Regions from separate parts of the Galenea microaerophila genome, predicted to be linked through region 2. Evidence: predicted binding sites of a transcription regulator. Region 2 holds the regulator's gene; the other holds the start of a gene.
The links. Region 2 encodes PhoB, which activates phosphate uptake and scavenging genes when phosphate is short. Its sites were predicted from a motif close to GNNTGTCATAAAACTGTCANAT; they were not measured.

Region 1: olsF (bifunctional ornithine lipid synthase OlsF) is a predicted target of PhoB. The motif match lies at 9,941-9,962, and genes of this name have one in related genera.

The regions. Positions count from the first base shown of each region.
Region 1 is NZ_BAAHWZ010000001.1:760,548-776,164, forward strand. It holds gene mlaD (outer membrane lipid asymmetry maintenance protein MlaD) at 1-449, opposite strand, end outside; gene mlaE (lipid asymmetry maintenance ABC transporter permease subunit MlaE) at 459-1,241, opposite strand; gene ACYQ05_RS03725 (ATP-binding cassette domain-containing protein) at 1,238-2,065, opposite strand; gene ACYQ05_RS03730 (DUF72 domain-containing protein) at 2,147-2,758, opposite strand; gene ACYQ05_RS03735 (calcium/sodium antiporter) at 2,914-3,903, shown strand; gene ACYQ05_RS03740 (KdsC family phosphatase) at 3,921-4,457, shown strand; gene lptC (LPS export ABC transporter periplasmic protein LptC) at 4,454-5,047, shown strand; gene lptA (lipopolysaccharide transport periplasmic protein LptA) at 5,047-5,577, shown strand; gene lptB (LPS export ABC transporter ATP-binding protein) at 5,583-6,305, shown strand; gene hpf (ribosome hibernation-promoting factor, HPF/YfiA family) at 6,503-6,841, shown strand; gene mgtE (magnesium transporter) at 6,919-8,283, shown strand; gene ACYQ05_RS03770 (peptide chain release factor 3) at 8,280-9,863, opposite strand; gene olsF (bifunctional ornithine lipid synthase OlsF) at 10,014-11,744, shown strand; gene ACYQ05_RS03780 (3'-5' exonuclease) at 11,792-12,667, shown strand; gene ACYQ05_RS03785 (host attachment protein) at 12,715-13,161, opposite strand; gene ACYQ05_RS03790 (peptidylprolyl isomerase) at 13,188-13,469, opposite strand; gene ACYQ05_RS03795 (class I SAM-dependent methyltransferase) at 13,473-14,168, opposite strand; tRNA gene ACYQ05_RS03800 (tRNA-Leu) at 14,333-14,419, shown strand; tRNA gene ACYQ05_RS03805 (tRNA-Val) at 14,428-14,504, shown strand; gene ACYQ05_RS03810 (DUF697 domain-containing protein) at 14,509-15,411, opposite strand; gene ACYQ05_RS03815 (YcjX family protein) at 15,424-15,617, opposite strand, start outside.
Region 2 is NZ_BAAHWZ010000001.1:57,478-73,094, reverse strand. It holds gene thiC (phosphomethylpyrimidine synthase ThiC) at 1-1,192, opposite strand, end outside; TPP riboswitch at 1,235-1,336, opposite strand; gene phoR (phosphate regulon sensor histidine kinase PhoR) at 1,410-2,744, opposite strand; gene phoB (phosphate regulon transcriptional regulator PhoB) at 2,765-3,499, opposite strand; gene phoU (phosphate signaling complex protein PhoU) at 3,515-4,252, opposite strand; gene glnA (type I glutamate--ammonia ligase) at 4,572-5,978, shown strand; gene pstS (phosphate ABC transporter substrate-binding protein PstS) at 6,310-7,299, shown strand; gene pstC (phosphate ABC transporter permease subunit PstC) at 7,512-8,597, shown strand; gene pstA (phosphate ABC transporter permease PstA) at 8,594-9,406, shown strand; gene pstB (phosphate ABC transporter ATP-binding protein PstB) at 9,407-10,192, shown strand; gene glnE (bifunctional [glutamate--ammonia ligase]-adenylyl-L-tyrosine phosphorylase/[glutamate--ammonia-ligase] adenylyltransferase) at 10,255-13,059, opposite strand; gene ACYQ05_RS00295 (hypothetical protein) at 13,070-13,624, opposite strand; gene ACYQ05_RS00290 (hypothetical protein) at 13,621-14,298, opposite strand; gene ACYQ05_RS00285 (hypothetical protein) at 14,295-15,617, opposite strand, start outside.

The DNA of each region.
Region 1 (15,617 bases), 700 kb from region 2:
AACTTCACTAAAAACTGACCAATTAAGTTTTCTAAAATCAGTGCTGATTGGGTGATGGTAATTTCATCTCCATCTTGTAAGAGGTCTTCTTCCCCTCCTGGGGTTAAACCTATATATTGATCTCCTAATAGCCCTGATGTCAAAATTGCCGCAGACGTATCGATTGGAAACTCATGGTAGTCTTGATATATTTTCATCTCTACTTTTGCCATAAACGTTTTTTGATCTAAAGAGATATTTTCCACTCTCCCCACCACAACGCCGCTGACTTTAACCGGTGCTCTGACCTTGAGCCCACCAATGTCTTGAAACTTTGCCGTCAAATGATAAGCAGGGCGATCTTGAATACTGGAAAAGTTACTCACCTGCAAAGCGATAAACATTAAAGCAATCATTGCGATTAAGACAAAAATCCCAACCCAGATCTCAATTTTGGTTTGTTGTTTCATTCCTTTTCCCTAAAACATTAAAGCCGTTAAAATAAAGTCTAACCCGAGCACACCTAAAGAGGCGTGTACCACCGTTTTCGTCGTAGCAGAGCTCACCCCTTCTGAAGTCGGCATCGCCTCCTCACCTTGAAACAGTGCGACGACTGCAATCAGAAAAGCAAACACTATAGACTTAATCACACCATTTATCACATCATCGTGCCAATCGACTGCATGATTCATCTGCGACCAAAAAGCCCCAGAATCGACGCCTAACCAATCGACCGCGACCAAATAACTTCCCCAAATCCCCAGTCCTGTAAACATTAAAGTCAGCAATGGCAGGGTAATTAAAACCGCAAAGAAACGGGGCGCAAAAATAAACTTTGTAGGGTCTACTGCCATCATTTCCAAAGCCGAAAGCTGCTCTGTGGATTTCATCAAGCCGATTTCGGCAGTCAAGGCCGAACCTGCTCGACCTGCAAAAAGTAAAGCGGCGACAACAGGTCCAAGTTCACGCAGCAGTGACAAAGCGGTCATGGTACCCACTGCATTTTCAGAGTTGTAATCCACCAAGACATTGTAGCCCTGCAAACCTAAAACCATCCCCACAAACAGACCCGCAGTCAGAATAATTGGCAAGGAGAGTACGCCTGTAATATAAACTTGTTTCAATAATAATGGAAAACGATACAGTACATAAGGCAGTGCGGGAAACATTGACAGAAAAAAGAAAAAACCTCTTCCCACTGTGGCCGTCAACTCGAGAAAATGCTGACCTAACCTTTGTAAAAAAGCCATCAATCCCTTCATGCGACCCCACCCCCTAAGACATCCTCCAAATAGGGCTGTGCTGGGTAGTGGTAAGGCACAGGACCATCAGGCAATCCTTGTAAAAACTGCTTAACAAACGGCGAATCTGAGTGAATAATCTCATCTTTATTGCCTTGCGCCACCACCTGACCCTCAGACATCACACACACAAAGTCTGCAATCGATAACACCTCATCTACATCGTGAGAAACCACAACACTGGTTAAGCCAGGTAAACTGTCATTCATTTTCTTAGTCAAGGCCACCAGCACCCCCATGGTAATCGGATCTTGCCCCACAAAAGGCTCATCGTAAAAAATCATCTCTGGATCCAATACCATCGCTCGAGCCAAGGCTGCTCTACGCGCCATACCTCCAGACAGTTCGGCAGGCTTTAAGGTTTGTGCACCACGCAAACCGACTGCTTGTAACTTCATTAAAACTAAGGAACGAATCAATGCTTCGGGCAGATCGGTGTGCTCACGCAAGGGAAATGCGACATTGTCAAAAACCGTTAAGTCAGTCAATAAGGCGCCACTTTGAAACAGCATGCCTAAAGTTTGCCGCATCTGATAAAGCCGCTGCCGGGACATTTTATGCACATCCTCACCATTGACCAAAATCCGTCCACTGTCAGGTTGTAACTGTCCAGCAATCAATTTTAAAAGCGTTGTCTTCCCCGTCCCACTCGGTCCCATGATGGCGGTAATTTGATGACGTGGGATGCTTAAGGAAAAGCCATCAAAAATTTTCCGACTGCCTCGATAAAAGGTGAGATCTTCAATTTCAATAATGGCATCCGAAACCGTACTTTGTTCTGGCATTGAAACTCTCTTTCAAAAGGTTGAGCCATTATTGTGGACAATTTATGCCGATGAAGCAAGTTTATTCCATTTCTGCGCGCTTTATGCCAACATTTCCAGCAATAATTTTAATGATTGTGCTTGCGCCACTGTTTGTGGCCGAACAAAATGCCCTCCTTCACCACCTACAAATACGGGTATCTCAGAAACCCTTATTTGTGAAGTCTGTTGTAAAACTTGAGCAAAAAATTCTTTAGCCCACTGCCCTTGGGCCTTAGGATTCGTTATCGAAACTGGGTAGATCCCCAACCACATCACATCTTGCCCCAGACTCTGCTGATACAGACCAGCCCCCTTTGACACCAGCTTTTCAGAGTCAATGGCCCCACCACAATAATCGCCCAAAACAGAGCACACTTGCTGCAGCCTTTCCGTTTCTTGTGCATTCAATGGATGTTCAACGGATAAATAAAACAGAAAAGGTGGCTGTGCATCATAAGCCTCTTCATCCTCAAAATCATCTTCATCTAATTGTACAGAATCCAGCCATTCCTCAATCTCCTCTTCTTCGGCATTCAACCATTGGCTGTGAGGCACTAACACTGTTCGGAAATAATTCGCATAAAAATCCAACTGCCATTCTTCAGGTAAATCTTCTGGATAAAACGAATGCTCCCACTGAGACCACTGCCAGCCATAACATCCCACTCTCACTTCAACCTCCATTCACCCCTATTAATCCACTATGACTCGTTATAAATTTTCTTTATTCAATAAGCAAATCGGTGTAAAATATCGCGATCATTTTTTGATTTTATAAAAAGCAGATCAAAAACTTTTCAAAATTATACATGACGAATGGAACCTTTATGACCGAATTGATCTTACCAGCCATTGGACTGGTCATTGGCCTTTTTTTACTGGTAAAAAGCTCAGATTACTTCATTGAAGGTGCAGCCAGCACTGCTGTTCATTTAAATATTGCCCCCCTCATTATCGGGGTCGTCGTATTGGGTTTTGGGACCTCTGCACCAGAGATCATTGTCTCTATCTTAGCTTCCTTAGATGGTAGCCCTGGACTGGCCATTGGCAATGTCGTCGGATCAAATATCGCCAATATTGGTTTAGTGTTAGGAAGCGCAGCTCTTATCGCCCCCATTGCCGTCAAGTCGTCTATTCTGAAACATGAACTTCCCTTACTTCTCCTTATCAGCACGGCCAGCATTTTATTAATTATCGATGATGATCTAGACCGAATTGATGGCATTATTCTCTTGATCACCCTTGTGGGAACAATGTTTTGGATGGTTAAAACCAACAGCAGCCCACAGGCTAAATCCGATCCCATGGAACAGGAAATCGAACAAGAGCTGAATGAAATCCCTAAGCTCACCCTTAGACAATCCATCACCTATTTGCTCTTAGGCCTCATTGTACTTATGCTCAGTGCCAAAATGATGGTTTGGGGTGCGGTTGAAATTGCACATTTTTTTGGTGTTTCAGAAACCATTATTGGTTTGACGATTATTGCCATCGGTACCAGCCTGCCGGAATTAGCCGCTTCAATCACTGCAGCACGCAAAAATGAAGCGGATCTAATGATCGGTAATATTTTAGGGTCTAACCTTTTCAATCTGTTAGCCGTCATGGCCATGCCAGCCCTCATCGCACCCGGTAAAATTAATGATTCAATCTTACTCCTAGACTATCCTATTATGCTTGCTTTAACCCTAGTCATGCTGCTGGTGGCGATCCCCAGAAAAAACTTAGCGGTCATTACACGTATTGAAGGGGCGATTTTACTCGCCTCCTATATTGCCTATCTTCTCTTTTTATATTATCGTACTGTTTCAGCCTAATTTTTGAGACCATAATTATGAACTATTCGCCAGAACTGCAAACTAAAGCACGTCAAATTAAACTGCTTTTACTGGATGTGGATGGTGTATTAACCGACAACAAGCTTTTTTATGGTGACAATGGCGTAGAATATAAAAGTTTTCACACTCGAGACGGCCACGGTATGGTCTTACTACAAAAAAGCGGCATTGAAATTGGCATTATTACCGGTAGAAAATCCGAACTCGTTAAACGACGAATGCAAGATTTAAAAGTCGCCCATCTCTATCAAGGCGTCCCCGACAAACTCCCGACCTTTCTCAAATTGGTGGAACAACTGGGGCTCGAAATGGATGAAATTGCCTATATGGGCGATGATATTTTAGACCTACCCATTCTTACCCGTGTTGGGCTGTCTTCAACCGTGGCCAATGCCGATCCAGAAGTGTTAAGTCGAGTCGATTTTATCTCTCAATACAAAGGCGGAGAGGGCGCCGTCAGAGAGTTATGTGAATTGATCCTCAAATCTCAAAGCCTCTGGCAACAACACATGGACTTTTTTCTTCGGTCATGAGCCAGACAAAGCGTCTCCTTCCTTGGTTATTACTCATTATGCTCCTTCTGGGACTCTTTCAATACTTTTCGCAACACGTCTCTTCCAAATCATCTCTTAATGAACACGCTCTCGAAGAACGTACACAATGGCATATCACACAAGTCCACCGTTGGCAAATCAATCCTCAACAAGACAAACAAATCTACCTACAAGCTCAGTCTGCAACGCAAACCGAATTAAAGGGAAAGGAACACCTTTATTTTACACAGCCACAAATAGTGGTGATTTCAACAAATAGAAATCATTATATAGAGAGTCAAAAAGGGGTCATGATCAAAACCCCTAAAAAACAACTGCTCACTTTAGAAGGGGACGTTAAAATGCTCAGCCGTCGTGATCCAACAGACCCTTTACAAACCCTAACCACAGAACTGGCCATCTATGATCTCTCTCGACAATTATTATTTGCCCCCAATTTTGCTAGAATAACGCAACCCAATATAGAAATCACTGGGATAGGTTTAACTGCTGATCTTCAACAGGAGCAGTTTCAGTTAAAATCCTCTGTGAAGACCTACTATGAACCCCAACAACAAAGTACCCCCTAATGAAAAGTTTAACCAAACACATTTTTCAAACTCTCCTCTTAAGCTTAATCACTCTCTGGCAAATCCCCGCTTGGTCCGCAGAAAATGAAGATCCAGATGCCCAAAAACCCATAGAAATCACAGCAGATCAATTAGAATTTTCCAAAAAAAGTGGAAAAAGCATCTACACCGGTCACGTCATTGTGACGCAAGGCTCCATGAAACTCACTGGAGACAAAGTCATTATTCTTCACCCACAACAAAAAATTCAAAAAGTAGAGGTGTATGGTCGTCCCGCTTATTTTAAAAAATATCTCCCAACTGAAAAAAAATGGAACCAAGGCCACGCCCAAATCATTATTTATTGGGCCACCAGTAAAAAAATACGCCTGATCGGTCAAGCTTTTTTCCAACAGGGTAACAGCAACCAAATTTCCGGACCTGAACTCATTTATGACATGAATCAGCAAACACTACAGGCGCACGCAACTGAGCAAGAAAAATCTCGCATCCATGTGATCCTGCAACCTGAAACGACAGAGAAACAGTAACCCTAATGGCACATTTCTATGCAAGAGGCTTGGCTAAAGCCTACAAAAAACGCACTGTAGTCACATCCGTTGACATTGATGTTTTCAGTGGTCAAGTAGTCGGTCTCCTAGGGCCCAATGGCGCAGGAAAAACCACCACCTTTTATATGATGATGGGGTTAGTCACCAATGATGCAGGTGAGATTTATCTCAATGATGAAGAGATTTCTACACTTCCCATCCATGAAAGAGCCAAAAAAGGGATTGGTTATCTGCCACAAGAGGCTTCTGTTTTCCGTAAACTTACCGTCAAAGAGAATATTATGGCCATTTTAGAAATGCGGCCTGAACTGTCTCGTGATCAAAGAGCGCAAAAATATGAAGCGCTGATTGATGACCTCCAAATAGGACACATTACCACCCAACTAGGCCAAGCCCTCTCTGGTGGCGAGCGACGGCGCGTAGAAATTGCGCGTGCACTGGCAATGGAACCCAAATTTATCTTACTGGATGAACCTTTTGCCGGCGTAGACCCTATTTCGGTGAAAGACATTCAAGCCATTATCCGTCACTTAAAAAAGAAAAAGATTGGCATCCTGATAACCGATCACAATGTGAGAGAAACGCTCGGGGTTTGCGATACCGCCTATATTCTTCATGCAGGCACGATCTTGGCAAAAGGCACCCCTGAGACGATTTTACAAGATACCAAAGTTCGACAAGTTTATTTAGGCGAAGACTTTCAGTAATTTCTCTTCCCTTCGCCTGTCCACACTCTTCTAAGCATGATATACTGAAACGAAAGAATCTTGTGGATTCAAAAATGGGCTCAATATTGCACTCATTAGCATAAAAAAACACAACTCGATGAGCGCTTGAGTTTCGGACAGTCATCCCTATAAAAACATTATGAATATTATAGGTGGGATTTAATAAGGAGAAAAATATGCAAATCAATATTACTGGACATCACATTGAAATTACAGATGCACTTCGTAACCATGTGACTGAAAAATTACAAAAATTAATGCGTCACTTTGATCATGCCACTAGAGCTAATGTGATTTTAACGGTTGAACCTCATAAAGTTCAGCGTGCTGAAGTAGAGCTTCATGTCCCAGGTGCAAATTTATTCGCAAAAGCGGAAACACATGATATGTATGAGGCGATTGATACTATGGTCGATAAATTAGACCGTCAAATTATTAAGTATAAAGAAAAATTAACTGACCACCACCAAAAATCTGGTGGTATCAATGGGATTGAAGAAGTCGAAGAAGCTTAAGATACCCTAAAACATACCCACCTACTCATTAAGGGGCTCAAGATAGAGCCCTTTTTTATGCAAACCGGATTCTGACTATGAGTGAAAAACTGCTCTCCAGCGAAAAAGTAAAAATTACAGATCACCTCCTTAAAGCGCTCGAAAACAGCGATCAGGCTCAACTTCAATCCCTAATTCAATCGCTTTCCGAAGAAGATATTGCTGAAATTTTAGAAGCCACCCCACCTTCTCAAAGAAATGCACTCTGGGATAACCTCCCTCCCGAGCTCCAGGGCCAAGTGTTGGCTCACCTTAATGATGAAGTAAAAAATAGCCTTCTAGACCGATTGAATCAAGAGGAAATTATCGAGGTCGCCGGAGACCTGGAAACCGATGAGCTGACCGATTTGATTCAATCCTTAGAAGGAGATGAAAAACAAAAAGTTCTAGATGCCCTGGATCAAAGGGAAAGGGCTGCAGTCGAACAAGCATTACGCTACCCAGAGGATACCGCCGGTGGTTTAATGAACACCGATGTGATCGCCATCCGAGAAGATGTGACTGTCGGTGTCGTTTTACGCTATCTTCGTAAACTAGGCGAACTTCCCGAAAATATACATGAGCTTTATGTGGTCGATCGAGAAGGACATTTTATTGGCGCATTACCGATTACCTACTTGCTTACCCAAGATGAAGACACCCCTATTGCCAAACTGGTAGATAAGTCTCAACCTTCCATTAAAGCTTACACCTCTGCCCAAGAAGTGGCGCATCTGTTTGAAAAATATGACCTCATCGCTGCACCCGTAATTGATGAAAGTGGCAAATTGATTGGGCGCATCACCGTAGATGACGTGGTAGATGTCATTCGAGATGAAGCTGAGCATGCACAAATGGCCAGCGCCGGTTTGGATGAGGATGAAGATCTTTTTGCCCCCCCCATTAAGTCAGCCAAAAGCCGGAGTTTTTGGCTGGGCGTTAATCTCATTACCGCGATTCTCGCTTCCATGGTGATTGGCCTCTTTGACGGTACCATTCAACAGGTCGTCGCTTTGGCTGTTCTCATGCCGATTATTGCCAGTATGGGCGGTATCGCCGGCACACAAACTGCCACCATTGTGATTCGCGCCATTGCAACCGGTAAATTAACGCCTAATAACAGCCGCCTTCTGCTCTATAAAGAGCTAGCTGTCGGTTTTCTTAATGGGTTGATTTGGGCCATTTTAACTGGCATCGCAGTCGCCTGGCTTTATCAGGATATTTCACTCGCGGGGATATTTGCAGCAGCAATGATCATTAACCTTGTTGCAGCCGCTTTAGCGGGCACCATTATTCCACTCGTTTTGGAACGCATGAAAATTGACCCCGCTTTGGCTTCAGGACTGTTACTAACGACGGTCACCGATACACTCGGCTATTTCGTCTTTTTAGGCCTAGCTTCTTGGTTACTGATACATCACTAATGTTCTCGTGTCGCCACAAATTGTAAATTGGGCCAGCGCTCTTCGGTCAATTGTAAATTAACACGCGTGGGTGCAATATACACCAATTGATCGGCGGCATCATAGGCCACATTCTCATGCACCTTCGCCAAGAATTTCTCAATCTCCTCAGGCTCACCAATCACCCAACGCGCCGTGGCGACATTGACCGCTTCAAATTGACAGGTCACATTATATTCATCTTTCAAACGCTGAGCGACCACCTCGAACTGCAACACCCCAACCGCGCCTAGAATCAAATCATTATTGGCAATGGGACGGAACAACTGGGTAGCCCCCTCTTCCGAAAGCTGTTTTAACCCTTTCTGCAGCGCTTTCATCTTCATCGGATCTTTTAACACTGCACGCCGGAACAATTCAGGTGCAAAGTTCGGAATACCGGTAAACTTCAGATCCTCCCCTTCAGTAAAGGTATCCCCAATTTGGATGGTGCCGTGATTATGCAAGCCAATAATATCTCCGGCATACGCCTCTTCCGCCTGCTCGCGTTTATTCGCCATAAAAGTAATTGCTTTCGCCACGCGAATCTCTTTACCTATGCGCACATGTTTTAACTTCATGCCCTTTTCGTACTTACCAGACACAATCCGCATAAAGGCCACTCGATCTCGGTGCTGTGGATCCATATTGGCTTGAATTTTAAAAATAAAACCGGTCAGTTGAGGCTCATCGGCTGATACAAAGCGCTGTCTAGCGCCACGACCTTCAGGCGGTGGGGCAAACTCGGCAAAGCCATCCAATAGCTCTTGCAGACCAAAATTGTTCACTGCCGAACCGAAAAAGACTGGGGTTAACTCTCCAGACAAAAAGCGTTTAAGATCAAATTCATGACTGGCCCCTCGAACCAACTCGATTTCATCTCGCAGCTCTTCAGCCTGCTCCCCTAAAATCTCATCTAATTCTGGATTGTCCAACCCTTGAATCAGCTTGCCTTCTGCAGCATGAATGCCATCGGCTTTTTCAAACAGGCGTACTGTATCATTCTGCAGGTGATAGATGCCCTTAAAGCGTTTCCCCATGCCAATTGGCCAAGTCACCGGGGCACAGTCTATTTTTAAGACTGACTCTACCTCATCCATTAAATCGATCGGATCTCGACCTTCACGATCCAGTTTATTAATAAAGGTTAAAATGGGGGTATCTCGTAATCGGCAGACTTCCATTAATTTAATGGTGCGCTCTTCCACCCCTTTAGCCACATCAATCACCATTAAGGCGGAATCAACAGCTGTCAAGGTTCGATAAGTGTCCTCTGAAAAATCCTCATGCCCTGGCGTATCCAGCAGATTGATAATCACCTCTTTATAGGGAAACTGCATGACAGAAGATGCCACCGAGATGCCCCTTTCTTGCTCCATCTTCATCCAATCTGAGGTTGCATGGCGATCCGTTTTTCGACTTTTTACCGCACCCGCCAATTGAATCGCGCCTCCATAAAGCAACAATTTTTCTGTGACGGTAGTTTTCCCTGCGTCTGGATGCGAAATAATCGCAAAAGTCCTTCTTTTAGTAATTTCTTGCTGAATGGGACCGTTTGACATGGATTAAAAACCTTAATAGATATATGGAGAGAAACGGGCATTCTACAAATAAAAGGAGACACAATCAACTGACATTTATCTGTCATCCATTTGTCATGAAAGTTTGTAAAAATAAAGAGTCAATCATTTATAAGAACGGCAAACAAAAAGATGGTCATCAATATTCGCAAAACGATTCTAGAAAAATCTCCAAATTTTGAAAAGAAGATCGGTGGTAAGCAGCTTATCCAGTTACTAGAAAAGCTGACACACCAAGATGACATCAATCAATTTATTTTAGAAAACCAACATCTCAAAGGATTTGCTTTCTTAGATAAGGCGCTAGAACATTTTAATTTCAGCTATCAAATTGACAACCGTTCTTACAATCACATTCCCTCAGAAGGGCGGGTGATTATTGTCTCCAATCATCCCATTGGTTCATTAGATGGATTGGCGCTCCTCAAGCTGATTCGATCCATACGACCCGATGTACGTATTGTGGCCAATGAACTACTGAATCAGGTGACCCCTTTTCAAGGCCTCTTTTTAGATGTGGACAATATGTCTCAAAAAACCAGCCACAAATCGCAATTCAAAGCGATGCTTCAAGCTTTAGAAAACGACGAAGCCTTGATTATTTTCCCGGCTGGGGAGGTCTCTCGTATCCGTCCCCAAGGCGTCCGCGATGGGAAATGGAAAACAGGCTTTTTAAAACTTGCTGAAAAAACTCAAGCCCCCATTTTGCCTATCTATACCGATGCTCGCAATTCAGCGCTGTTTTATGGATTATCGACTATTTATAAACCGCTTGGAACGCTCATGCTGGTTAAAGAGATGTTCAATAAACAGAATCAAACCATCCATTTTCATGTGGGCAATCTCATTCCCTGGAAATCTATCCAAAACAGTCGCTTTAATTACAAACAAAGCGCACAGCTGATACGCAAGCATATCTATCGTCTCGATAAACCCAAAAAAGCAAGCAAAAAACTGCCATTTAAAGTGGAAGAAACCATCGCCCACCCTGTCGACCGAAAAGCACTTAAACAAGCCTTAAAAGCTGGAGAATTACTGGGCAAGACTGCCGACGGAAAAGTGATCTATCTTTTTGATTATGATTCTGATTCCCCCGTCATTCGAGAAATCGGTCGTCTGCGTGAATTAACCTTCCGCACTGTAGAAGAAGGCACAGGCAGTGCTTTAGATTTAGATCCCTATGATGCAGACTATAAACATCTCGTCCTCTGGGATGAAGAAGACTTAGAGATAGTCGGTGCCTACCGGATGGGAGAAGCGGGTAAAATCATCGAAAAGAAAGGTAAAGAAGGCCTTTATACCAACACCTTATTTGATCTTAAAGAAGCATTTGACCCAATTTTGCCTAACGCTTTGGAAATGGGACGCAGTTTTGTTCAACCGCGCTACTGGGGCAAACGCAGTCTAGACTACCTCTGGTATGGAATTGGGGCTTATATTAATCACCATCCTAATATCCAATATATGTTTGGTCCTGTCAGCCTTTCAGACGCCTACCCTCATGAAGCCAAAGAGCTGATTATTGCTTTCTACTTGCAACAATTTAGCGCTACACAAAAATTGGCAGAGGGCAAACGACCTTTTAAAGTTTCAAAAACTGTTAAAACCTTAGCCGAATCTGAATTCAGCGGTGATTATAAAGAGGCCTATACCAAATTGAACACTCTGCTTTCAGAGTATGGCATTAAGGTCCCCACCCTGTTTAAACAGTATGCAGAACTATGTGAACCAGGCGGCACGCAATTTATCGACTTCAGTATCGATCCTGACTTCAATAATTGTGTAGATGGCTTAATTATTGTCGATCTCAATCAGATCAAGCCTAAGAAACGCCAACGGTATCTTGCCTCTTCTATTTCTTAAAATCGCACTTTCAGCTACAATGATGCTTATTTTTATGCATTATAATCATGAATACTGAATTAGAAGCTTGCAAACACGCCTTAGAAGCCACAGGGGACTATCAAGTCCTTGTGCGCTTTAAACCGATTCCTCAATATCACTCGCCCCAAAATGTCAAAACCTTTAAAGCCTGCATCATTGATACAGAAACCACAGGGTTAGATACTGAAAATTGTGAAATTATTGAACTTGGCTACCAAGTGATTGAATTTGATTCTGCGGGTAACTTTTACCGCGTTTTATTGACGCAAAACTTTCTCAATGAACCCGAAGGGGGGATCCCAGAAGAAGTGACGCAAGTGACTGGCATCACACTAGAAGAAGTTAAAGGACATCAAATTCCTTGGGAACAAGTGGTCACAGAACTCAACGATATGGATCTGTTTGTGGCACACAATGCAGGATTTGATCGCCCCATCCTAGAACGCTACCATCCGCTTTTTGCTGAAAAAGTTTGGGGCTGTTCAGCAAGCCAAATTGACTGGTTTGCACTGGCACATGTGAGCTCACGCAGCCAAGAATTTCTCTGCTGGAAAGTCGGGAAATTCTTCTATGATGCACATAGAGCCATAGATGATGTACAAGCGTTGACACACCTCTTATCCCAACCGATAGGCGAGCCCCAACACCCTGCCTTTTTCTATCTCTTACAAAGTGTCCGCCAATCAAAAATTATGATTAAAGCCACCGGCGCCCCTTTCGATGTTAAAGATGATCTCAAAAAACGCGGTTACCGTTGGAATAATACTGAAAGGGTCTGGCAAAAAGTCCTACCTGCCGCCACTCAAGAAGAAGAGCTCAATTGGCTCATAGAACACAGCACACCCAATCCCCAAGTCATAAAACTCAAAGCCACCGACACCTTCTCTGTTCGCGCCCAATAAAAAAGCCCGTTAAAACGGGCTTAAAAAATGCAAAGTGTGCTTGATGCTTACAGTTGTGGAAGATATTCAGGCAAGCGCTTGCGAATCTCTTCTGCAGACATTTTGGCCACATCTTTAGCCTCTGTATGCGCCACAATACGCGCAATTTTACTGTCCAACTCTTTTTTCAGCAATCCTAAGAAATGCGCTGGTGCCACCAAATAAAGCTGTTCAAATTCATGATTATCAAACCCTTTCTTTAATTCCTTAGCCAACTCTTTAGCAAACATAATGGCCTCTTCTTCTGTTGGTAACACCTTAGGCTCATAATTATGCGCACCTATTCCTGTATCATTACTATGACGACCTGGCAGATCCGTCACCAACTGCTGATCGTGAATTTTGGCAGCGATATGGGTTAAATCTTTCAACTCCTCTAAAGGCGCTGTAGGCGACTTGGTGGTAAAGATTCTTGCTCTTGCACTGTCTGCAACTAAAATCCAACTTTTTTTCATTTTTTTACCTCTCTTTTTGCTTTTTATTATTCTGTACGTTCAGTCACTTCCACTAAATGATAGCCAAAAGCCGTTTTAACTGGCCCTTGGACTTCTCCAACCGGAGCAGAAAAACAGACTTTGTCAAACTCTGGCACCATCATTCCAGGTCCAAATTGACCTAAATCCCCTCCAGATCGTGCAGAGGGACATTGAGAATGCGCTTTGGCTAATTCTGCAAAGTCGGCCCCTTCTTCAATCTGCTTTTTCAGATCCAAACACTTCTCTTCACTGTCTACTAAAATATGTCTTGCGGTCGCGAATGCCATTTTTTACTCCTTTTTCTCAGCCACAATTCTAACAAACCTGCCAACTTTTTGTGGCGTATTAGCCACAATCTCAAAGCCTCCCATCTCTAACATCGCGACGATGTCTTCTGGATGATAGCGATTATGCTCTAAAAAATGCTCAAAGGCATCTTCCAAATCTTCCACAGAAGTTTGATCATCATACGGTGAAATGTCTGGGTAACGGTAAGCCAGATACTCGGCTAAAGGTTGGCGCACGATATCAATCACGCATAATCGCCCTCCCGGCTTTAACCATTGATAAGCCGCTTTAAACATTTTGATAGGTTGCGTCAATTCATGCACCACCATATTCGCCATGACCATTCCTAAACTATTCGCCTCAATGGGTGCATGCGGATCATGTAAATCATCTACCAAAATTTGAGCATTCTCTGGCAAATCTAACTGAGCTTCTAACATATAGGGCGCTGCCTCAATACCATATACAGTGGATTTAGGGTAGCGCGTTGCACACGCTGCGACAAATTGACCAATGCTTGCCCCTAAATCCAGAATGCCATCACCAGGCTGGTAGTTCTTAGCAACCGACTCTTCCCAAAATCGCCAAAAATCCTCATCATGCCGCTTATCAAAGGTTTTCGCTATCCTTTCACACGCTTTTGCACCATCTCCGCCATGATGTTTCAAAATCTGTTGCTGGGTCTTTTCGAGTGTCATATTCTCTCTCTTCTTTATTTCTCTTTTTGATATATAGTACCAAACCCGTCCTGGTTCAAGCCATCGCCTCGCAGGAAAAGAGAAAAAACTACACAAATTAAAATTTCTTGTTTGATGGATTTGACACGCTGTTAAAAGCTCTCTATAATACGCATCTCTTTTGAGCCAGTGTGGTGAAATTGGTAGACACGTCGGATTCAAAATCCGATGCTAGTGATAGCGTGGCGGTTCGAGTCCGCCCACTGGTACCATTCTTTGTACGACCGTAGCTCAGTTGGTTAGAGCACCACCTTGACATGGTGGGGGTCGGTGGTTCGAGTCCACTCGGTCGTACCAATTCCTATTTATGATCCAACGCACGAATCAGAGCTTTACCCAAACGTTGATTCAGCATAGCGGTGGTCACAGCATCTGCAGAGTTTGCAATCACTTTATCCCCGAGTGTTCCGCCTAATTGTCGAGCAATTTCATCGCTTACTAAATCGGATAACGAGCTAGCTGCAAGATTTTCTAAGGCTATGCCAAATAAACTAAAATTTCCAATGAGACTTGGTCGCACGCCATAGACAAACGCAATATTTTTAAGGGTACGTAAACTCACCCATAAGAGGCCTAAAGTTTGAATCAGCGCATTGGGACTTAAAAAGGCAATGGCACCTGCGCGTATATTTTCTTGTTTTAAAGTGGATTGAGCCTGCTTCAAAATAGGCATCCGCACCTTTTCTTGATAGATTTGTAGCACTTCTTCAGCCGAATGATGAGGCTTAATCATTTTTAGAAAGCGTTGATAGTGTTGATAAGCAGGACTTTGACGCTCAGCATGCGTATAGTATTGGGCAAGTTTTTTTAAAATCACCTCTTTATCACCTATGGTCTTTAATTCTTCTAAAGTAAAAGGCTTATGCGCAATGGCTTTTAAGGTCATCACCCCTTTCATTTCACGATAAATCAGAAAAAATAATCCTAAGACCAACCCCACTAACAAACTTCCCAAACCGATAGATAAAATGGGATCTGTTTTCCATAAGTGAACAAGGGTTAAATAAGCTTGGAGCAAAGAAAAACTCATTAAAACAAACAGCGCAAAACCGATAAATTTTAGCCAGCCACTTAACGTAGACTTGGGCGCCTGCAATGGCATCTCTGGGGGAGATAGGTTTGAATCTTTAGGTGTCTCTATTTCAGGTTGCGGTTGATTTAATACTTTTTTCTGAACGCGTGCTTCATACGGTGGTCTGTCCATGGTCATGCCTTTTTAAGATTGGATGATATAATCCATTAGTTTATCAATGCCTTGTGCATGATTCATTCTTGCCAGCACATCTTTGGGCACTGCCGCTTTTATCGCAGGATAAATATGATTGTCCTCTAACGCCTTTAGGGTATTGGGAATGGGATCGAAGCACCACTCTTGATATTGCCCTGCTTCATCCGTGAACCTTAAACAGT
Region 2 (15,617 bases):
ATTGAGCCGCATCATTAGCATCTGCAATCGAACCTGGACGCAAACCATCCCCTAAGGAGAAGGAGACATCATAGGCTTTCATAATTTCGCAGATTTCTTCAAAATGCGTATAGAGGAAATTTTCTTTATGGTGATGCAGACACCATTTCGCGATAATTGAGCCGCCGCGCGAGACGATACCGGTCACACGATCTGCCGTCATAGGAATATAACGCAATAAAACCCCGGCATGAATGGTGAAATAGTCTACACCTTGCTCTGCCTGCTCAATCAGCGTATCTTTAAATACCTCCCACGTGAGGTTTTCTGCAATGCCGTTGACCTTCTCCAGCGCTTGATAAATTGGCACTGTACCAATTGGCACGGGAGAGTTACGAATAATCCACTCACGGGTTTCATGAATATTTTTCCCAGTGGAGAGATCCATTACGGTATCCCCGCCCCAGCGAGTCGCCCACACCATCTTTTCCACCTCTTCCTCAATGGACGAAGTGGTCGCCGAGTTCCCAATATTGGCATTAATTTTGACGCGAAAATTGCGCCCAATAATCATCGGCTCAATTTCAGGGTGGTTAATATTAGCAGGAATAATCGCACGTCCGGCTGCAATCTCTTGACGGACAAATTCAGGTGTATACTCTTCAGGAATATTGGCACCAAAAGGGTTCCCTTTATGCTGCTTAAGCAAGCCAAGTTCACGAGCTTCCTGTAATTTACAATTCTCTCGAATGGCAACATACTCCATCTCTGGCGTAATAATCCCTTGACGCGCATAGTGCATTTGCGTCACGTTTTTCCCCGCTTTCGCTTTACGCGGCTTAGGAATATTCGGAAAACGCACCGCTTCTAATTTTTCATTTTCATGGCGCTCATGGAAATATTTTGAAGTAAAGTCCGATAAAATTTCCGTATCACCGCGTTCTTCAATCCAAGCACTGCGAACTTTTTTAATGCCTTGATGAAAATCAATTTTTTCGTTCGGATCGGTATAGACACCAGAAGTATCGTAAACCGTTAAAGGTGGATTAGGTTCAAAAGACCCATCTGCTAAAGGGGTATCGCTTAAAGTAATTTCCCGCATCGGGACTTGAATATCAGGACGTGAGCCCTTGACATAAATTTTGTGTGAACTTGGAAAAGGCTCCACGTAAGATTCATTCACCTCTTCCAAATTTTCTAACACTGCGCTCATATTTTCTCCTTGTCGCCCGTGCGTAGCCTGATAATGATGACAGGCCACAGCTCTTTATTTCCCTGCGTCCGCATTACCGGCATCAGGTTCAATGAGTTCTCTCTCAGCCGAGTTTTTGTATACCCAGCACCTCAAAAGAGTTGAATCTATAGATTATAACGGAATTTAGACAGTGATAAAGGCGGAATTCAAGAAGCGATCTTTGAGCCGGGATCACTTAAGTACCTTCAGCATCAAGTTGCACCCTCTGCTGCTCTGGAAAAATCACGGTAAAAGTTGAGCCCATACGATAGATACTTTCAACTTTAAGCTCTGCCTCATATTTTTCCAAAATGTGTTTCACAATCGACAGACCCAACCCTGTTCCACCACTCTCTCGAGATCGAGCTGTATCCACTCGATAAAACCGTTCGGTAATGCGAGGGATGGCTTCTCGAGGAATCCCCACTCCAGTATCCTTTACACTAAAAACCGCACCCGCTTCACTGCAGCGCCAAACAGCTGTAATTCGCCCCCCTTCAGGCGTATAACGTACGGCATTTGAAAGGAGATTAATCAAAACACTGCGCACCAAATGGGCATGTGCCCGCAAGCCGCAAGTGGGCGATTCAATTAAAAACTGAATTTGATGGCGCCCACCACTTAACTGCCTCACTTCTTTTTCTAACTGATGCAAGAGTTCAGGTACATGAACCGTTTCATAGGATTGAGACACCCCCTCTGTCTCCAAAGCGGAAAGCGTCAGCAAATCCTCTATAATTTGCCGCATCCGCTCAGATTGCGCTTGCATCTCATCAATCGGTTGCTGCCAACCTTGCAAGGAAAGATCCACTTCCACTGCATCCACCATTAACTCAAGATAACCCGCCAAAACCGTTAAAGGGGTGCGTAATTCATGCGAAGCATTGGCCACAAAATCTTTACGCACCTCTGCAATACGATACATTTCTGTAATGTCTCGCACCACCAATAGGTAATGACCTTGACGGTAAGCCGCCAGTTGAATATCCAAAATGCGATGAGAATCAATCGAAGCGTAAGTTTGCAAGGAGCGATTAAAGCTACGCTCCTTAAGATAATGGATAAATTCCGGCGTGCGAATAAAAGCCTCTATCGGCTTGCCCTTATCCCAAACCTTCAACCCCAACAACTTTTCTGAAGAGGGGTTCAGCCATTGGATCTTAAAATCTTCGGACAGTCCAATCAAACCTTCCGGCTGCGCCATCAACGCAGCATGGTACAAATCCGCATGCTCCATCGATTTTTTCAGTTTACGCTGTTGAGTTTTTGCATGGCGATAAAGATGCAACGCCAAAGGATACCAGCCACCTAAAAGGTTGGGCGGCGGCGTACTCACATCCTGCAACAACCAACGAATAAAAAAGAAAAAATTAGCAATATAGTAAAAGAGAAGTGCAATTAAAAGAAAGCTTAAACCGAGCACCCAATTTTGAAACAGCAATCCCTGAAAAAATGCCAAAATCCCCAGTCCTGACACCCACTTTAGCTCTTTAAACAACCATTGAAGCGCGTGTTTTGTTTGGGGAGTCATTTCGTCTCTAGATCACTTTGTTACACGGTTTTTTGGGGCTGAGATAGACGGTAACCTGTACCCCGGACAGTTTGAATATAATCTGCTGCTTTTAAAGGCTCTAGCTGTTTACGGAGACGACGAATATGCACATCCACGGTACGCTCTTCCACCACCACGCTTTCACCCCATACCTGATCTAACAATTGATGGCGACTGAACACTTTATCGGGGTTTTCAAGAAAAAAACTGACCAGACGAAACTCTGTAGGACCTAAATGCAGCTCTTGATCTCCTACCCAAAAACGATGGCTATCAAAATCCAGTTTTAAATCACCAAATTGAAGCCCCTCTTGCATTGGCACTTGCATAGCCATTTTTTGAGTTCGACGTAAGAGTGCCTTAAGCCTCGCCACCAGTGCTTTAGGGGAAAAAGGCTTCACCACATAATCATCTGCTCCAACTTCAAAACCTTCGACTTGATCTTGTTCAGCGCCTTTAGCGGTCAACATCATCACAGGTAACCGACGAAACTTATCATGCTGTCGAATGCGTTTCAATAAAGCCAAACCATCCATGCCAGGCAGCATCCAATCTAACAGCACGCAATCAATGGTTGACGACTCATCAGAACTGGATCGCAAAGTTTGCCAAGCAGCCTCAGCATTCGCCACCTCAACAACCTGAAAGCCAGCACTTTGCAAGGCCAAACGTAGAAGGTTACGAATCGCCATCTCATCTTCCACCACTAAAACGGTTGCCACCTGTTCACTCATACGCCTTCCCGATCGTTACTTAGCCTCAAATTCTTTCAAAAATGCAAAAATTTCCTCTTCTTTCATATCACGCACATCACGCCCGGTGACAAGATAGATGATCGACTCTGCGATATTTCTTGCATGATCAGACATACGTTCTGAAGCGCGTAAAGCAAAAATGAGCTCTAAAACACACACCTTTTGCTCACCCTCTACCGTCACCACATCTTGTTCTAGCACTTGCAAAGCATTTTTATAAACTTCATCTAACACTTCTTCTTCTTGGATGGTTTTCGCAGCATCCTCTATATTTAAACGCGCAAAACCATCCAAAACAGCACGTAACATCTTAGAAGAGCGTAAAGAGATCTCTATTAAATGAGACAAACCTGGCAACTGATTACAGCTTAAGTCTCTCTCCACCATTTTTAACACAAACTTGGCAATCTTGACCGCTTCATCTCCCATGCGCTCTAAATCTACTGCCATCCGAATCGCAGACAACACTAAGCGCAAATCCAAAGCCGTAGGCTGCTGACGAGCAAGGATCCTAGCACACAGAATATCCACATCAATTTCTTGTTTGTTGACTTCCTTATCTAAATTCAGCACTTCATTGGCTAAAGTTTTATCACTCTTTTGCAAAGCCTCTATGGCGCAATCAATCTGCTTCTCAACCATGCCCCCCATTTTTAAAATGTGATCAAAAACCTCTTCTAAACTCTGGTTGAGGGCACCTGAAATATGACTGGTAAAATCTTTACGATCCATGTTTACACCTTTCCACTTTTTATCATCAAATTAATCGTGATGATAAATCATACAGAATCTTTATGACAACTATATTGCATTCAACCCTTGAAACGATATCCATTAACCCAGAATAAATGTCCAACTATGTGCACATTTGCACCAAACTAGATCTTTAGCCGTGCAAGGAAAAACTCTAAAAAAATCAAAATCTGCCAAGAATCCAGTTAAAACAAACTGTTACGGCAACCAAAAAAAGATTAGCATCCTGGCACGAATCCCGCTATCATTTACTAATGAAATTTTATCTTCTTTTAACTTAAATAAGGACGGAATCAAAATGCCTCAAGCAATTCTTGATACGATCAAAGAAAACGATATTAAATGGGTGGATTATCGCTTTACCGACACCCATGGTAAAGAGCAACATGTAACAGTGCCTGCTTCCTCAGTTGATGAAAACACTTTTGTTGATGGTGAAACCTTTGACGGTTCATCCGTTGCAGGTTGGAAAGGGATCAATGATTCCGATATGATTTTAATGCCTCAAACTGACGGCTATTTTATTGATCCTTTCACCAATGACCCGACCCTTGTCGTACGCTGCATGATTATTGAGCCTAGCACAATGGAAGGTTATGAAAAAGATCCTCGTGCCGTCGCTAAAAAAGCGGAAGCCTATTTGAAATCTACAGGCATTGCAGATTCCGCCTTCTTTGGTCCAGAGCCTGAGTTTTTCATTTTTGATGATGTCCGTTGGGGACTCGATATGTCAGGCTCTTTCGTCAAGATTGATTCCACTGAATCTTCTTGGAACAGTGCCAAAGAGTATGAAGAAGGCAATATGGGACATCGTCCAAGTGTTAAAGGCGGCTACTTCCCTGTTCCCCCTGTCGATCAACTGCATGAAGTACGTGCCGATATTTGTGCCATGGCTGAAGCAATGGGGCTTAAACTTGAAGCACATCACCACGAAGTGGCTACAGGTGGACAATGTGAAATCGCAGTTGCAGGGAACACTTTGACCGCTAAAGCAGACGAAGTACAAATCCTTAAATATGCAGTGCACAATACTTGTCATGCCCTTGGTAAAACGGCTACTTTCATGCCTAAGCCAATTGTAGGCGATAATGGTAATGGCATGCACATTAACCAATCACTTTCCAAAGATGGCAAAAACATTTTCGCTGGCGACGTCTATTCTGGACTTTCACAAGAAGCCCTTTGGTATATTGGCGGTCTCATTAAGCATGCACGCGCTTTAAATGCGTTCACAAACCCAGGTACCAACTCTTATAAACGTTTGGTTCCCGGCTTTGAAGCCCCTCTACTATTGGCTTATTCTGGTCGCAACCGTTCCGCTTCGATCCGCATTCCTTATGCGCCAAGTGAAAAATCGCGTCGCGTAGAACTGCGTTTCCCTGATCCAACGGCCAATCCATATTTAGCCTTCTCTGCCTGCCTAATGGCTGGACTAGATGGCATTATGAACAAAATTGACCCAGGCGAACCTGCAGAAAAAGATCTTTATGATCTAGAGCCAGAAGAGGAAGCCAGCTACAACACAGTTTGCGCTTCACTTGAAGAAGCATTGGCTGAATTGGACAAAGATCGTGAATTCTTAAAAGCAGGCGGGGTCTTTACCGACGCTATGATTGATGCCTATATCGATTTAAAAATGGATCATGTGACTCAATTCCGTGCCACAACCCACCCATTAGAGTTTGAACTTTATTATTCAGCCTAAACGTTTCAGCCAAGCTTTTGCTTGACTGACTTTTCCTAAAGCCCATAGCATTTACTGCTATGGGTTTTTCTTTTAGAGACCTTTGTATGAGTGGGATGCGAGCTAAAAATGAGAAAAAATTTCCCATATCCATATCTAGGCGGGAAACGCAGGGAATAGCCAGCTATTGCCAAGTTTTCCAACAACGATTTGGGAAATTTTAGCCATTTTTAGCCGTAGAACCATCTCGTGCAAAGGTCTCTTTTTAACAAAGTTGTCATATTTCCTCCCTACAATAACCTTTGAGTTCAATAAGGAACTTCCAATTTTTTTATCTTAGGAGATACGACTCATGAAAAAAACACTGATTGCTGGTCTTGTGACCGCTGCAGTTTCAACTTCAGCGATGGCTTGGACAATTGAAGGGACAGGTTCATCTTTCCAATACCCTGCTAACAAAGCATGGGCAAAAGATTTTTATGAAAAGACTGGAAACAAAGTAAACTATTCACCAACTGGTTCTGGTGCTGGAATCAAGGCGGCTAAACTGCATCAAGTTGACTTTGGTGGTACAGACAAACCACTGACACCTCGTACCTTAGCAAAATATAAATTAACTCAATTCCCAATTGCAATTGGTGCCATTACTTTTGCCTACAATGTTCCTGGTGTTAAAAACCTTAAACTTTCAGAGCGTGCCATTTCAGGTATTGTGCTAGGCAACATCCAATATTGGGATGCCCCTGCATTAAAAGAAGTCAACCCTGATGCGAACCTTCCACATAAAAAAGTTCTTTTTGTCCACCGTTCAGATAAGTCAGGAACCACTTTTGGCTTCACTTATTACCTCTCTAAAATGAACTCTGTTTGGCGTACACACTATGGCGCTAAAAAAGCCCTTAACTGGCCTGCTCCAAACCGTATCGCGGGTAAAGGTAACTTCGGTGTTTCAACTGCCATCAAAACTAACCCATACTCTATAGGGTATGTTGATTATGCTGATGCTGTTTCAAACAACCTAGATATGGCTATTATTGAAAACAAAGAGCATAAATTTGTTGCCCCTACCCCTAAATCTTTTGCAATCGGTGCACAGTATGCTGATCTAGATCCTAAAAAAGACTTCTATGCAAACATTCAATATCCTAAAAAAGGATATCCAATTATGACAGCAACTTTTGTCCTAGTGCCGAAAGATAAAGCCAACAAAAAGCATGTTGCAGAGTTCTATGACTTTGCATACAAGCATCCAGAAACTGCGGCTAAATTAGGATATGTTCCACTTCCTAAGCCTGTTGTCGCAAAAATTGAAAAATACTGGGCTGAAAAAGGTCTAAAATAAGCCTTTTTCTTAAGGATCTTCAGTTCACTCCTCTGAGAGTGAACTGAGGTTATCTGCACTAATGCTTGTAGCGGCAATTAACCTTTTTGAGTATACAAATCGGTTAAATGCCGCATTATTTTATATAATGCGTCTCTATCATAATTGCGCTCAATTACGTTGAGACACCTTATATAAACTAATGATTATTTAACCTAAAAGTTGTAGAACCCATGGAAAAAATATTTAGATTTCTCTCTCTATCAAGTGCGACCTTCTTACTGATTGTCTTGATAGCGATCGTGACCGTTCTCTATCTTACGGCTAAGCCAGCGATCGAAAAATTTGGCGCCTATTTTATTATCGACCCTCGCTGGAATGTTGAAGTACAAGTTGACGCGCCTGAGCCGGTTAAAAAACCAGATACTTTATCCCAAACTACAGACAAAACAGAGACATCTAAAGAGTCCCTGGATGAAAGCTCTGTCCCCGCTGTCGATGATGTTTACATGGATGAAGGTATTCCAATGGACGGTGAAGATTACATTCCTATGGACAATGAAGATAATATTCCCATGGAAGATGAACATGGGAGTACAGATACCAATTACCATCCAACAAAAGGCCATACAGAAACCGTTTATGGTGGCGCCGTTCCCATTGTCGGAACCATTTTCAGTACCGCCATCGCAATGCTATTTGCCATTCCAATCGCCATGGGGATCGCCGTCTTCCTATCAGAAATTGCACATGAAAAACTTGTGGGTCCCATCGGCATAGCAGTAGAGTTGCTGGCTGCGATTCCCAGTATCATTTATGGCATGTGGGCACTGTTTTATTTTGGCCCTTTTATCGCCTCTATTTTTGGTGGCCACAGCGTTTCTTTATTGGTGGCAGGACTGACATTAGGGGTCATGATTATCCCCTTTATGGCAGCGCTCAGCCGAGATGCGATTAACACCACACCCGATGTACTTAAAGAATCAGCCTATGCGATAGGCGCTACGAAATTTGAAGTGACTAAAGACATTATCTTCCCCTATGCCAAAGCAGGGATTTTAGGTTCTATGATCATTTCTCTCGGGCGTGCCTTAGGTGAGACTATGGCTGTTGCCTTCGTGATTGGTGGCGTCTTTGAATTTGCCCATTCAATTACGGATCCGACAAACTCTATTCCTGTGGTATTAGCAAATAACTTTTCTGAATCAAGCGGGCTCAGTTTAAATGCTCTGTTCTATCTGGCTTTGCTCTTATTTGTAGTGAGCTTTATTATTATTTTTGCGGCTAAACGCTACTTCTTACGGAGACAAAAATTATGAGGCTCTTAATCAACAAAATTTTCATACTCCTTTCAACTTTTACCGGTTTATTAGGCCTCTTCTTTCTAGGTTGGATACTGGTCACTCTGATTGGAAAAGGTTCTGAATCCTTAACCCCCTATATATTCACGCATGATTTGGTCGAAAATGGCATTCGCAATTTGATTTGGGGACAATTTGTCTTAGCCGGATTAGCGACCCTTTTTGGGATTCCAATTGGCGTTTTAGCTGGGATTTATTTACAAGAGTATGGCAACCATACCAAATTTGCAGATTTTATCCGTGACCTGAGTGATGTGATGATGTCTGCACCCTCCATTGTCATCGGAACCTTTATCTACGCTATTATGGTTATCCCCATGGGGCATACCTTCGGGTGGGCAGGTGTCGCTGCGCTCTTTGTCATGATGTTACCCATTGTGGTCCGCACCACTGATGATATGCTCAGCCTCGTCCCGACTGAATTAAGAGAAGCGGGGATGGCGATCGGTGCTTCAAAATATCATGTCACCATGCATATTATTATCCGTGCAGCAAAGGTAGGGATTATGACAGGACTCATCCTTGCCTTTGCTCGTATTGTGGGTGAAACCGCCCCCCTACTCTACACCAGTGGTTCAACCATTTATATGGTAACGAATCTCAATGAAACTTATCCCTCTATGACGGTCTCCATCTATAATTTAGCCACCATGCCAGACGCTAAGCTGGTCTCTTTAGCTTGGGCTGCTGCACTGGTACTCACATTAATGGTATTAGGACTTAATCTCTTAGGCCGTTTTTTGATTAAGGAAAAAAAGGTAAAATAAATGAATCAGTTAAAAATGGACATTCAGGACTTTAGCTTCACCTATAGAGGTGCGCCAGAGCCCTCTCTTCGTCATATCAATTTGCCGATTGAAACGAAAAAAGTCACCGCTCTAATCGGCCCCAGTGGCTGTGGAAAATCTACCCTTTTACGCAGCATGAACCGAATTCACGACCTTTATCCTGGCAATAAATATGAAGGAAAAATCCTTCTCAATACGCCTGAAAAGGGATCAACTGACATTTTGAAACTGAAAAAAGAAAATGAATTCATTTGGCTACGGCAAACCGTTGGCATGGTATTTCAAAAACCCACCCCTTTTCCAATGACCATATTTGAAAATATTGCTTATGGCCTTCGTCTTCAGGGTGAAAAGAATAAAACCGTGCTTCAAGAAAAAGTGGAGAAATCCCTTAAAGATGTAGCCTTGTGGGATGAGGTTAAAGATCGGTTAAATGATGATGCGCGTGGACTTTCCGGTGGACAGCAACAACGTCTCTGTATTGCACGCGTGGTCGCGCTGAAACCTGAAGTCATCCTCTTTGATGAGCCCACTTCTGCGCTGGATCCACTTTCCACCTTGGCGATTGAAGAGATGATTTTTGAACTCAAAGAGCATTACACCATTACCATTGTGACTCATAATATGCAACAAGCTTCTCGAATTTCTGACTACACAGCCTTTATGTATCTAGGTGAATTAATTGAATATGACACCACAGATACCATCTTTACCAATCCATCAGAAAAACAGACTGAAGACTATATTACCGGTAAATTTGGTTAAGGTTTTCTTAACATCCTCGCTTTGCCTATTCAGGCAAAGCCTCATCTCTTCTGACAATCTTCCTATCCATTTCCCATAATTTTAATCCAGATCTCATGCACGGCTTGCGTCTCCTGCATAAAATCCTGCTTAGGCACAATGGTTTTTGCATTCTGTAATGCTTTACGATGATAACATTCTCGATAGCGTTGATAAGCCTCTCTGAGTACTTTGACAGCATTCCCAGACAGTACCGAATTTTGTTCCATTTCCTGCATTAAGCGTATATTATCTGTCCATAAGGTGAGACTTGGGCAGGTATGCGCATTAACCAAAACAAGATATTGCACCAGAAACTCAATCTCAACGATCCCCCCTTCACCATATTTTAAGTCCAACTGCTGTGCGTCACTCTTATCCAAGGCTTTACGCATCTTATTCAGCATTTCTGTCACGGCTTGACGGATCGTCTCTTTATCTCGTGGTTGCTGTAAAAACTGCGCCCTAAACTGGTTAAATGCTTGATTATTGCTGCACACACCCCAAACCGGACGTGCACGAACTAATGCTTGATGCTCCCATACCCAAGCTTTTTTTTCAATATAGGCTTGATAACTGTCAAAGTCCGTCACCATTAAACCACTTTTGCCATTGGGTCGTAAACGCGTATCCACCTCATAGAGCTTACCGGTAGGCATCAATGTGGTCATTAAGGCAATCAATTTTTGCCCAAGCCGTAAAAAATAAAGGCTATTTTCCAATGCCTGAGCACCCGTTGAGCGTTCAGAAGGCGACACACCGTGATAGAGCATCACCAGATCTAAATCCGAGCCATAGCCCAACTCTATGCCCCCCAGTTTGCCATAGCCGATGACCATAAAGGGATTAAAGTCTGGATCAGTTAAGCCACCAGGCAGCCCAGATCTTTGCCGCATCCAGACTGAAGCAAAATGAACACAAGCATTCAACGCCGCTTCGGCAATCCAAGTCAGATGATCACTAACCTGCATCACCGGCACGAGTTGCTCTATATCAGCAACGGCCACCTTAAAGACCTGCCGATGTTTCCACAGACGAATTTGATTCATAAAAAGTTCTTCATCTAAAGCAACCGAACCAGCCTCGTCATGGATCGCGTGAAGGGCAATCTCCATCGCTTCCTGTTTTAACACTTGCGCATTTGGCAATTGCGCCAAAGTTTCAGCTTCAATCAACTGATCTAATAAGGCCGGCGTTTTGGCCAACTGTTGTGTGAGCCATGGACTGGCCGCACAGACAACTACTAAATTCTGAATGGTCTGTGGATTCTCCTGCATTAACACCAGATAGATACTGCGCTGTAAAATGGTTTCTAAAACACTTAATACCCGCTCTAATGAAACAATAGGCTGTGATTGTTCAACCACTTTTTGCAGCAGTTGAGGCAAAACCACTTTTAAACGTTCAATTGATTCAGCACTGGCATACTTAAAAGCCCGGCTTTGTTTAAACCGGTTTAAAACCTCAATCGCCTTATCTCTATCCGCTGCTTGCCATCCCAGAGCCGCCAAACCTTGTTCTACAGCTTCTAGGTCATCCTCATCATCCTGATCAACGTCCGATAATAGTTGTTCAATCCACAAAAAGGTAGATTGATCGGCCTGATCCGTATTTTGGGTGGCTGACGAATCCGTATCTTCAAATACCAGCGAAAATTGTTGCTGCACCACGCTTCTTTGCAACCCCAATTCAAGTAAAAAGCTGGCATAATCAGAATGTCCCATCCTTTCAGCTAGAAATTGTTGTTGCTGTGCATCTGTAGGCAAAATTTGTGTCTGTTGATCATTCCATTCTTGCAAAAGGTTTTCAACTCTCCGCAGATAGAGATACGCTTCTCTAAAAAGAGCACCATCTTCTTCATCCATAAAACCTTCCACAAGAATGGCTTGCAACGCTTGCAAAAAGGATTGCGTTTGTAAGCGGGGCATGCGCCCACCATAGATCAGTTGAAAAGCTTGCACCACAAATTCTGCTTCGCGAATCCCCCCTTCTCCGAGTTTAATATTTTGATCGCGCCCTTTTTTTTGAACATCTTGCCGAATCAATCGCTTGAGTTCTCGAATCGCTTCAATCGCCGAGAAATCAGTATATCGGCGATAGACAAAGGGCTGGATAATTTGCCGAAAAAGCTGATCAATGGATGCGCTATCTCCGGTAATGGGGCGCGCCTTTAAAGCGGCATAACGCTCCCATGCACGACCATGACGCTGATAATATATTTCTAAAGCATTAAAACTTGAGACTAAGGGTCCCGTTTGCCCAAAGGGACGTAGGCGCATATCAACACGATAGACAAATCCATCTTCGGTCACTTCTGTCATTACTTGATTAAAAGCCTGACCTAAGCGCGTGAAAAACAGTTCATTGCTGATCGCATTTTTTCCCGCTGTCGATCCTGTCTCAGGATAGACAAAAATGAGGTCAATATCAGAAGAAAAATTGAGCTCTTGCCCGCCTAACTTTCCCATGCCTAAAATAATCAATTGCTGGGGTTCACCGCTTTCCTCTCCCATTGGGATCCCATAACGTTGGGAAAAATTTTCATACAGCCACTGATAAGCTGCTTGAATTAACGCATCCGCTAGGGCAGATAACGCTTTTAAAATTGTTGGCGTTGCAGTAGTACCGGTTAAATCCTGATAAGCAATTTTTGCTAAATATAGATTTCTCTGTTGGCGTAATTTTTTTTTCAATTCTGTTATCGATGTTGCAGAATGTACTGCATCTTCCACGTCTGTTTTAATCAAATCTGCTGCAGGAAGTGGCTTTTGCAGTTGTGAAGGCGTTAACAATTCAAAATATCGTTGCTGAATACGCTCAATAAAAGGAGAAATGACAACTTCAGGCATGACAGAGAACCTATGGTGATTGAGTGGAAGTCTTAATATCGACCTTTGAAAGCGGTTGAATGAGAAGCCCTCCCAAATGTTTATCTAGTATAAGTGTGCTTCCGACAGGTACTTTCCATATCCGGTTTCCTATCGTCACTTGTATCAGTGCAGGATGAGTGGGATCAATCTTAAAAGGGATAGGGGAATTTTCTGATTTGTACCAACGACTATTTAACTGAATCTGCGCTTTTCCATCAGAATCTATAATGACTGAACGCAAAAAATAGCGAACTGGCTTATGATGTATTTTTTTCTTTACCGAAGCAGTTGTTGTTACTTCATTTTCTGATTTCAATAGTGACTTTAAATGCTTTTCTCGTTCGTGTTCTATCTTTTGCCGCTGCTCAGGTAATAATAGCCATTTATGCGATGACATTTTTTCAAGGATTAAGGCGCCCTCATTAATGTTCGTCTCCGCTGAAACAATCATGCTCCACAAACAGATAAAGCCCACAATGAACATCAAACCCACTTGTTTAATGAGAGACGATCTTATATTCAAAAAAAATTCAGAGCGCTTCACGGGATATCCCTTTCAATCTTCTGCTTTGACTGAGACTCGGCTTGATAGGGTTTAGGTTGAGCATTTACAAAAATTAATGCACAACGAAAATTAAAATTCGATCGTTCAAGACTAAAGACTAACGGTTCTGTTTCTTGATTACGGCCACCATTTATCCTTTCAATCTGACACTCTTTTAATAAATAAAATGGAGAAATCTGACGTGAAATATCCTCAAGTATGGCAAAAATATCTAAATCAGACTGAGCGCCTCCTACCATATTCACTCTTGTTTGGTAAAAAACAGGGGAAGTCAGCTTAAGCTGCTGAAGCTCAGCCTGTTTAATTTCTTTTTGCGGTTCAAATTGCACCATCCACTTATTGATCACATAACGTTCGGATGCTTGCAATAAAATATCTGTCCACAAAACCCGATCTTGTTTCTGCGTCATGCCTTGTTTAACTAACTTCTGGTATTGTGGACCATATTTATGATAAAGCGTATATTGCTCTCGCAAATACTCCAATTGACGCACTAGGCCATCTAACTTTTGTTTTGTTTGCATAAACTGTTGACTCTGCTGCTGTTTAACTTTAGAGAAAGCATAAAATTCTAAGCCCGCCAGCAGAAACAAAATCAACGTCAGCAAAGCCGGTTTTTTAAGATTTTTTTTAAAGTATTCTTCACTCTTCATCGCTTAACCTGTAATAAAACCACAAATGGTAGCGCCTGAACTTCTCTGCCTTCATCTCTCTTTATAGTGAGTGGCTCCTTTAAATTACGATTTAAAGGCTCTTTTACAAGTTTAACCTCTACCATATTTGGCACTGCTTTTAATGCTTGCACAAATTGATCCACCCATTGCGTCGGTAACTCAAAACGCTCCTTAAAAGGGAAAACCAAACCTAAGAGCTTAACTTCGTATACGTCACTATCGATTTTTCCTTTGACCCGCCAAGCGACCCCTTGCAGTTTAATGTGTGGGGCATTGTCCAAGACTTGCATAATCGGCAGCCAATTGATGCCAGCATTTTGATTTTTCTTAAGATGTAAAAAGGCTTGAGAAAAATCAGCGACGGCTTTCAAGTCCCTTGAATCATAAGGGAGTCGAAATTGATTTTGTAGTAGATTTTTTACCTTCTGATAAGCAACAATTTGCTGCTGATAGCTGATTATTTTTTGCTGGGTAACATAAAACGTAATACCTTGATACAAGCCATAGAATAAAATAAAAGATAATACACTGACTAAGCTTCCATAGACGCCGTAGGTCATACGTCTATTATTCAAAACCTGCTCTAGATAGGGGTAATGATAATAAGTCGGCTGTGCACTTCTAATCGCAAATTGGACGAATACCCATTGTCCAGTTTGATCATTGGGGATTGTTTTATTTTTTTTCAATAAAAAGTTATATACTCGAAGAAACCATTCTTTCTCTTCCCAAGTAGAATTCACATAGAACTCTTTATAAAAACATTCCCATTTAGCTTGCTTATCTTCCTCCCCTTGAAAATCCTCTACAATCACCATAGAAACCGAACTATTGTATGGAACAATTTTTTTATTATAGAGATATTTTAAAGCCGCACTACTTTCTTGCATCACTGCAGCTTGAATAGCGGTTTCTGATTCAAGCTGACTATCCACCGTTAAAGCCCGACTTATTCTTAAAACCCCATTTAGATAAAAAAGCTGTCGAAAACGGTGCTTAGAAAGACGAACCAACAAAAAGAAAGGCTTCTTTAATTGATGCTTAGATAAGTTAATTTTCGAATACAGATTTCTTTTAAACCATACATCAATAAGATAGGAAATAGAATAAATTTTTCTCAGAGGTAATTCTAATGACTCAATGAGCTCCAGTAACGCCATAATACGTTCATTTTTAAAAATGACCGATTTAAAAAGCAACTCTTCTTTCACGTCATAATTATTCTTGCGCGTGATACCCATCCACTCAAAGTGTGCTAAAAATACACCTTCACGACTTGCTCTTTGTTGCTCTAACTG